2 regions of the Shewanella sp. 5S214 genome follow, and region 1 is predicted to be linked to the other one. Evidence: riboswitches for the same ligand, from Rfam matches in the RefSeq annotation. Region 1 holds a riboswitch; the other holds the start of a gene.
What was found. A riboswitch is a leader RNA that binds a small molecule or an ion and turns the genes downstream of it on or off. The one in region 1 is predicted to bind thiamine pyrophosphate.

Region 1 (4,282 bases):
CGGCTATTTGTTCAAAGCCGTTGCTATTGTCTGTTTTGTATTGTGCAATACTGACCCCGCCTAAAGGCAGTTGATAATATTCATCGAGTAAGTTTTTCACGGCGACAGTCATTGTTGCACCTTGCCATTGGATACTGCTGCTTAAGTTAAGCAGAGAGTAACTGTTGGTTGTATTTTCTAAGCGCTGACTATCAACGCGATCTTTGCTCGCGACCCATTGCCAGCTAAGGCTATTTTTCCAATCACCAAGTTCTTGGTGAAGAGCAAGTTCAGTTTGTAATGGCTTTATTTGATACAGAGGCTCGTCACCGTTATCTCTTTCGCCGTGAGTGGCAGTGGCATTAGCAACCATGAGCCATTTACCACTGCGGTTTTCTGCTAGTTGGTATTCAGCATCAATACGTGCACCAAACAGAGTCGCATTAACATTGGTAAACTGTAAAATATTGCGGCGAGTATTGGTCATAGGCGTTTTGTTAAAACTACCAACCTCATCGGCATCAATATAATCATTTATTTTGCTGTACCAAGCGGTAGCGCTGAAGGCTAAATCATCTTGTACCAATTTATAGGCTGTACTTAAGGTATGTGCTGTTTCGGCATTGAGGTTTGGGTTACCTATATAGCCATTTCCATCACCAAACCAACCGATCATGGTTGTTGCCATGGTGCTTTGACCCCAACTGTAACGTTCATATAAATTTGGTGCTCGGCTTTTTCTCGCTAAACCAACCTCTATGACTTCAGTGTCACTCAATTGATATCGAGCCAGGAGCGTAGCGTCGATAATATTGTCATTACGCTTACGATAAAGGCTGTTAAATTCATCTGCGGCTATGGCATTGACATTGTTCATACCCATCATCGCCATAGTGTTATAGGGTTGTACTTCAGCAGCGTTTGTTGACACGTATTCATATCGGACGCCCGCTGATAACCACCAACGACTATTTAGAGTGTGTTGCCATTCACCATAAAGAGCAGCACGTTGACGCTTGCCGTCATTAATATTGACATAATCATTAGGTCCCATCATAGATGAACCTTCGATAGCGGGCCAAGTATCGTCAAGTTGATAAACATAATATTCTTGTCCAATCAACAAGGTACTGTCTGAACTTATGGGTAATTGCCAATGCAACTGGTAGCTATAATCTTTTCCTTTGGTTTCCATCGGCATATTTCCGGTTTTTTCGTCAGTAAAGAATCCCATTTCATGTTCGACGCTGTGCCAATTGGCTTGTGCTGTAAACTCGGCATCATTTTCTAGTGAACGCTGATAACGCACTAACGCTCCATAGCTGTCATTGTTAGTCATATCCATATATTGGTTAGCGAAACCCTGATAAGGAATATGTTGATGAGTAAGCTTAATGGCTATTTGTTGGGTCTCATCTTGCCAAGCTGCCGTTAGCGCATGGTTTTGAGATTGATATAGCGTGTCGAGTACTTTATCGCCATGACCATCGCTATAACTGTTAGCATCTTCAAATGACCCTTGATAGCTAAAACTTAACGTTTTACTGGCAACGGTGGCATTGACGCCAGCAAGAAAAGCATCATCGGTACTGCGATAACCACTAGAAACATTACCACTGTGCCATGTTACAGCGTCGCTATCAGTGAACAGTGGGTTTAAACTGCTGATTTTTATCACACCAGCAATATTATCACCGCCAGCACTTACCGGAGAGACTCCCGCGACGACTTGCGTTGAACTGATTTGATTTGCAGATACATATGAGAGCGGCGGGTTCATCTGGTTCGCACATGATGAAGTGATGTCGCTACCATCGATAAGGATTTTTATCCGATCGCCCATCATGCCGTTTAAGATGGGTAAGGCTGACACACCGCCAGCTTCAGAGAAATCGACGCCTTGCTTTTTTAAGAGGTTTTCAGCCGAACCTAGTAGGTCTTTATGTGTTGTTTGCTGTCCTTGTACTTTGACATGTTCAACACCTTGGTTGTTTTGTATGTCATTCGATTCAGCTCTTACTTGCGGCGTTATGGCCAGTGTTACTGCCAATGCAATTGATGAGTAAGCCCATGGGGCGTTATTCGTTAATTTAATGGTTTGCATTACTTTGTGAGTCAAAGCTATCACCTTTATTGTTTTTTTATAAACCTTTGATGAGTTAATTTCAAAGGAGATTGTTCACCTTAATAAATTATAACCTGCTAATAAATATGAAGAGTGCGACATGATGTCGCACCTTTATAAATATATGCATCAAGTGTTGAGTGAATACGATAGATAATGGATAAAGCTAAACTAATGCCGGCATGTTAACTCATAGATGTCATAGCAATAGATGATAGTTAGGGCTTGATATTTTGTTTAAAGCTTGCCTATACTGACGCACATCTTGTCGGAGTGCCATTATGGCTGAGACCGTTTATTCGGGATCCGTTGAACCTGATCAGGCTAGAACCTGCGAAGGAAACAAGCGTAATAATCATTATTATTGGGAAGATAATAACGTTTTAACAAGACAGTAAATGGACGTTTACCTCTGAGTTTTTTATCGGTTTATATGTCCAGTTAAGTTATTACTTTAGTATTTTTCTATGTGGTTATTGACGTAAGCGATAGTATTTTTATTGTTTACTGCTGCTATCAACACCTCTCCAGACAAGCAACTCTACTCTTAATAATGAGGTTGCTAATGTCAAATCCAAACCGTCGTCAAACTCGAGCTAATGCTCAACAATTTATTGATACCCTTAAACCGTTACAACATCCTAATTCTGAAAAAGTCTATTTAACGGGTAGTCGTGCAGACATCAACGTCGCTATGCGTCAGGTTAATCAAACTGAAACCGTCATTGGCGGCACCGATGCAAAGCCCATTAAACAAGCCAATCCACCTATCATGGTCTACGACTGCGCGGGCGCTTATTCTGATCCCCTTGCCGACATTAATGTGCGTCAAGGTTTAGCTAAAATCCGTCAAGCATGGATTGATGAGCGACAAGATACCGAGCAATTAACCGGTGCAAGTTCAGGTTTTACTCAACAGCGACTGGCTGATGATGGCTTAGATCACTTGCGTTTTGATGCCCTAGTTGCGCCGAAGCGAGCCAAGCAGGGCAAATGCGTGACCCAAATGCATTATGCTCGCCAAGGTATTGTTACCCCTGAAATGGAATACATTGCCATTCGTGAAAACATGGCTCGTGCTGAAGTAACCGACACCGTATTGACTCAAAAGGCACCAGGAGAGGCTTTTGGTGCGCATATTGGTCAGCTGATCACTCCTGAGTTTGTCCGCGATGAAGTCGCTCGAGGTCGAGCGATTATCCCACTCAATATTAACCATCCTGAAACCGAACCTATGATTATTGGGCGTAATTTTTTGGTGAAGGTGAATGCCAATATTGGTAATTCGGCGGTGACATCGTCAATTGAAGAAGAAGTGGAAAAACTGGTGTGGTCAACTCGTTGGGGCGCCGATACCGTCATGGACTTGTCGACCGGACGTTATATCCATGAAACCCGTGAGTGGCTTATCCGTAATTCGCCTGTTCCAATTGGTACTGTGCCGATTTATCAAGCATTAGAAAAGGTTAATGGCGTTGCCGAAGATCTCAGTTGGGCGGTATTTAGAGATACGCTAATAGAACAAGCCGAGCAGGGCGTAGATTATTTTACCATCCATGCAGGGGTGTTATTGCGTTATGTACCTATGACCGCCAAACGCCTTACCGGTATTGTGTCGCGTGGCGGTTCAATTATGGCTAAGTGGTGTTTAAGCCACCATCAAGAAAGTTTCTTATATGAGCATTTTCGCGATATTTGCCAGATTTGCGCCCAATACGATGTGTCCTTGTCGTTAGGCGATGGTATGCGCCCCGGTTCAATTGCCGATGCCAATGATGAAGCGCAATTTGCAGAATTAGAAACCTTAGGCGAGTTGGTTAAAATTGCATGGGAATATGATGTGCAAACCATCATCGAAGGCCCTGGTCATGTACCAATGCAGTTGATTAAAGTCAATATGGAAAAGCAATTGGCCCTTTGTGATGAAGCGCCTTTTTATACCTTAGGCCCACAAACTACCGATATCGCGCCGGGTTATGATCACTTCACCTCAGGGATTGGCGCTGCCATGATGGCTTGGTATGGCGTGGCGATGTTGTGTTACGTCACCCCCAAAGAACACTTAGGCTTACCTAACAAAGAAGATGTAAAACAAGGCTTAATTGCCTACAAGATTGCAGCTCATGCTGCTGATGTCGCTAAAGGTCATCCAGGTGCACAAGTGCGTGATAATGCGTT
Region 2 (4,282 bases), on a different contig from region 1:
GGTCACACCTAACTGGCGAGGGTCACCGTAACGAATATATTGTTTATCTACCCAGCCCTGATCTGGCTCGTTGCCAAAGTAAAAACCACGCACGCCATACTGTTCATCAAACATATTACGGCCCCATAAATAAGCCGACCAAGTTGGCGTTTCATAACCTACACGGGCATTATAAATGGTATAAGCATCTGACTTGGACTCGTTGCTGTCCGAGTAATAAAACTGACTTTTACCACTGGCATTCACGTTGGCAAACCAACCAGAGTCAGCAACATAGGTCATACCGGCACTGTAGGTAACGTTAGGTGAATGAGCCAGTTCACGGCCAGACAAATCGACAGTTGAGCCATATTTATCGCTGTATTGATATCGGCCATATTCGGTTTCTAACCAACCAAAGCTGCCATAAAACTCAATATTCTCGGTTAAATACCATTTAGCATCGAGTTCTGCACCATAGTTATTCGAGCTACCAGCATTTTCAGTAAATAGAATAAACCGTTGGGGGCTATCAGGATCTTGTAACGACGCGGCGACTTGTTGATCTTGGCGATCCATATAAAATAGCGCAAATGTAGAATCGACTTCACCGTCAAACCAGCTCGATTTCAAGCCCAATTCATAGTTATATAGGATCTCAGTATCGAACTCTTTTTTGTCTGATAATTGAGCTGGTAATGTCATATTAAAACCACCCGCTTTATAACCGCGGGCAATACGTACATAGGCATTGTGGTCAGCATTAATGGCTTTTGATAACGCAATATGCCCGCCCCACATATCTTCTGATGGGGCGAAATTATCTTCATTACTGTCACTATAATCACTGTCACGACGTTCAAGTCGTAGTCCTGTAGACAATAAATATTCATCACCTAAATGGCTGTCTAATTGAGCAAATACCGCATAATTGGTCGCATCGTAACTGGACTGCAGCACTTCATCTGGATAAGTGTTGTACTCTGAATACAAGTCATTATCTTCTTGTAAATTCATCGCATACACGCCAACTAACCAGTCGGTGCTGCCTGCAAAAATACGCCCAGCCGTCTTTGACGATAGACGAAATTCTTGGGTAAAGGTTTTACGGTCGCCCTTTTTATCCCAGGTATAATCGTAAACACAAGGTTCGCTGCCATTAACGGCACCAAAGTCATCATAAGCTGCACATTGTTTGCTTGCCCAATATTCTGGATTAGCCCAATCGCCATCATAACCATTATGGTGGTCGGTTTGCGCAAACGAGGTTAACGACGTGAAATCAAATGTTGGTATACCAGAATAAATAAATTTAATCCCAGCACCGGAGGTTTTTTGCGTATCGACGCCAGGTTGGTCAGTTAGGGTGTTGCTGGGATTATTGTCTAATGTCCACACATCGTAGCCATTATCAAAGTTTGCATGTAACAAGGTTAAATCAACTTGCAAATCGTCAGTCGCATACCAACGTAACTTCGCTCTGGCAGTCAACTCGTCACGCTCATTGGTATCGTCGCGATTAAGATAAAGGTTGTCACGATAACCATTTTGGTTATGTTGCTCTAACGATACCCGGTAGAGTAGTTTGCCTGAGTCATTGAGCGGGCCGGAGCTGAATCCTGACAGAGTGCGCAGGTTATCGTCACCTAAGCTGACTTTTGCGCCATGCTCAAACGACTCTGTAGGGTCGTTACTTTTTAGGTAAATTAATCCGGCTAATGCGTTGGCACCATACTGAGTCCCCTGCGGACCACGCAACACTTCAACCTGTTGCATGTCGTACATACTCGATACCATGCCAAGGCCTGATAAATCGATGTCGTCGACCACAAAACCAACTGATGAGTTAGGTGCACCTTGATATTGCTCTTGCTCACCAACACCTCGAATTTGGAAGTATTTAGGTCGAGAGCTACCACCAGACCAATTAAAGTTAGCAATCGAATTGAGCACATCTTCAAAATGCTGTGCGCCTTCATCTTCTAATTGTTGCGCATCAATAACGGTGACACTGGAGGGCATTTTCTCAAGGCTGATATTACTAAAATCAGCATTAACGACAATGACTTCCATTTTTTCATATTCAGGTGTTACGCGTTCAACATCAGCGGTTTTAGCCATAGCAATAGGTGAGCTTATGGCTGTAATCACCGCTAAGGCAATGGGGGTGTGGTGTAATCTAATAGAATTTTTCGTGAACATAGGACCTCAAATAGTAATTTTGAGATCCGGCAAGAGTAGCGAATAAGAGGTGCACCGAGTTATAGTGTGGCCCATTCCTACGCCGGTATAAGCCGGATCAGGTTCTAAGGGTTCGTCATACAGACATCTCAGTTCAGGTTTTACTGAACACCCCTTGGCGGTCTCGATTATAAACTAACTTCAATATGAATACACGAGCAGTGACACAATTTGATAACTCAACAATGCAATTAATTAACCCTCACACTAAATCACATCGATTATTGTCATAAATAAGCTTAAAGCTAATGATAATGGAGTCTAATTGGAGAATGCTTGCCTCACATAGACCTCAAATCGGGTGACTTGCGAATTGGGCGCAACCGCACCGACTTGTAACTGCTGCTTGCCATGTAACTTAACTGATTTCCAGCTGCTTGCTTCATCTTCAACCGTAAATCCACTCGCATCGAACCAAGTGAATTTGTATTGAATACGCAAATCAGTACTCGATTGGCTTTGAATCAATGCTGACGCTTTGATTAAGTCCGCGACCATAAGTGATGAAATATCGGTCACGTTAACGTCACGAGCAAATGAGGTATTATCAACCCTAAGTTGGCCACTAGAATTAGCAGAGATACCCGCAGTATTATGCGCACAAGCCGAAAGTAACAGCGCAGAAGCGATAAGACATAATAATGATGTTTTCATACAATATTCCCTTAATAAATAGATGCAATTGAACTTGTCTCTAACACAGCAGCACATCATGACTAATCCAGTAGAAAATGTGCTCGTGCTGTCGCAATCAGCTGCTTGCGGTTGGTTTGCCAACAGTTCATGCTGACGTTTGCAACTCTACGACCTTGGCGAGTAATTTTGCATTCAGCAAAGGTGTCTTGATGCAAACCTGCGCGTAAATAATCAATTGAAAAATCGACAATTTTAGGCACTTTCTTAGCTTGCATAAACACCATTAACTGCACAATAGCTGACATTTCCATAAACCCAGCAAGCACACCACCGTGAATAGCAGGTAATATAGGATTACCAATATTGTCATCTTTAGCGGGTAATTTAAATACCATTTCATCGCCAAAACGCGCCACAGACATACCTATAAATTGTGAGTAAGGTACTTTTTCAAGAAGGTAACTATAGTCATTTAACTCTATGGCCCGTTTGACCACATCTTGAACATCTAGACCCGTTTGCGTACTGATATTGCTTGGCTCACTCATGATTTCGTCTCCGGCAAATTACCCATTAATGCTTGCCGAAACGATTCACCAACCATTTCTGGGCTAATGCGCATAAACGATCCCACTGCGTGAGCAATAGGTTCATCAATACTGTCTTGGTAAGCTATCGAGCGGGTAAAAGCCACGCTTGGCGATAATCGATAACATTCTGCAAACCCATAAACCGATTTATGCGGCTCAGCAGGTTTCATGTAATCGACCCGTAAATCCAGTGTCGGTGACAATTCTAACGATTGATATTTTTTTAATATTGCACATACCACTGCCGTGCCACAGGCGGTGTCTATTAGGGTGGTAATCACCCCGCCATGGATCACCCCAGTGTCAGGATAACCAATGATGTCTTGGCTGTAAGGTAACTCAATAAGCACGTGATGCTCACTGGCCTCTTGGACAGTAAGCCCTAAACGGCGGCATTGAGCTAACTGATTAACAAATCGACTGGCCACTTCGGTTAACGGAAAAAAATCGCTATTGATTTTCATTAGTCACGACTCAGCATTGGGCCTAACGGCTTACCGCCCAAAAGATGTATGTGGATATGATAAACCTCTTGGCCAGCGTGTTTATTGCAATTCATAATTAATCGATAACCGTCTTGTGCAATACCCGCTTCATCAGCAAGTTTAGCCGCGACCGTCATCATCCGGCCTAATGCTTGTTCATCAGAAGCCTTAACGTCATTAGTCGTGGCGATTAGATGGTTAGGAATAATCAAAATATGGGTAGGAGCTTGCGGTGCAATATCCCTAAATGCAGTAACTAAATCATCTTGATATAAAATATCCGCTGGAATTTCACGACGAATAATTTTGCTAAATATGGTTTCTTCAGCCATTTTGGTGCCCTCATTAAAT

Region 2: linked by a shared signal. The riboswitch ahead of ACED29_RS05830 (TonB-dependent receptor) and the one ahead of thiC (phosphomethylpyrimidine synthase ThiC) in region 1 are both predicted to bind thiamine pyrophosphate.

Annotation. Positions count from the first base shown of each region.
Region 1 covers NZ_JBGOOV010000001.1:354,635-358,916, reverse strand. Annotated here, with positions in the region: gene ACED29_RS01390 (TonB-dependent receptor plug domain-containing protein) at 1-2,083, opposite strand, end outside; TPP riboswitch at 2,364-2,463, shown strand; gene thiC (phosphomethylpyrimidine synthase ThiC) at 2,670-4,282, shown strand, end outside.
Region 2 covers NZ_JBGOOV010000006.1:109,687-113,968, forward strand. Annotated here, with positions in the region: gene ACED29_RS05830 (TonB-dependent receptor) at 1-2,181, opposite strand, end outside; TPP riboswitch at 2,239-2,346, opposite strand; gene ACED29_RS05835 (YcfL family protein) at 2,482-2,874, opposite strand; gene ACED29_RS05840 (PaaI family thioesterase) at 2,937-3,404, opposite strand; gene ACED29_RS05845 (PaaI family thioesterase) at 3,401-3,910, opposite strand; gene hinT (purine nucleoside phosphoramidase) at 3,910-4,263, opposite strand.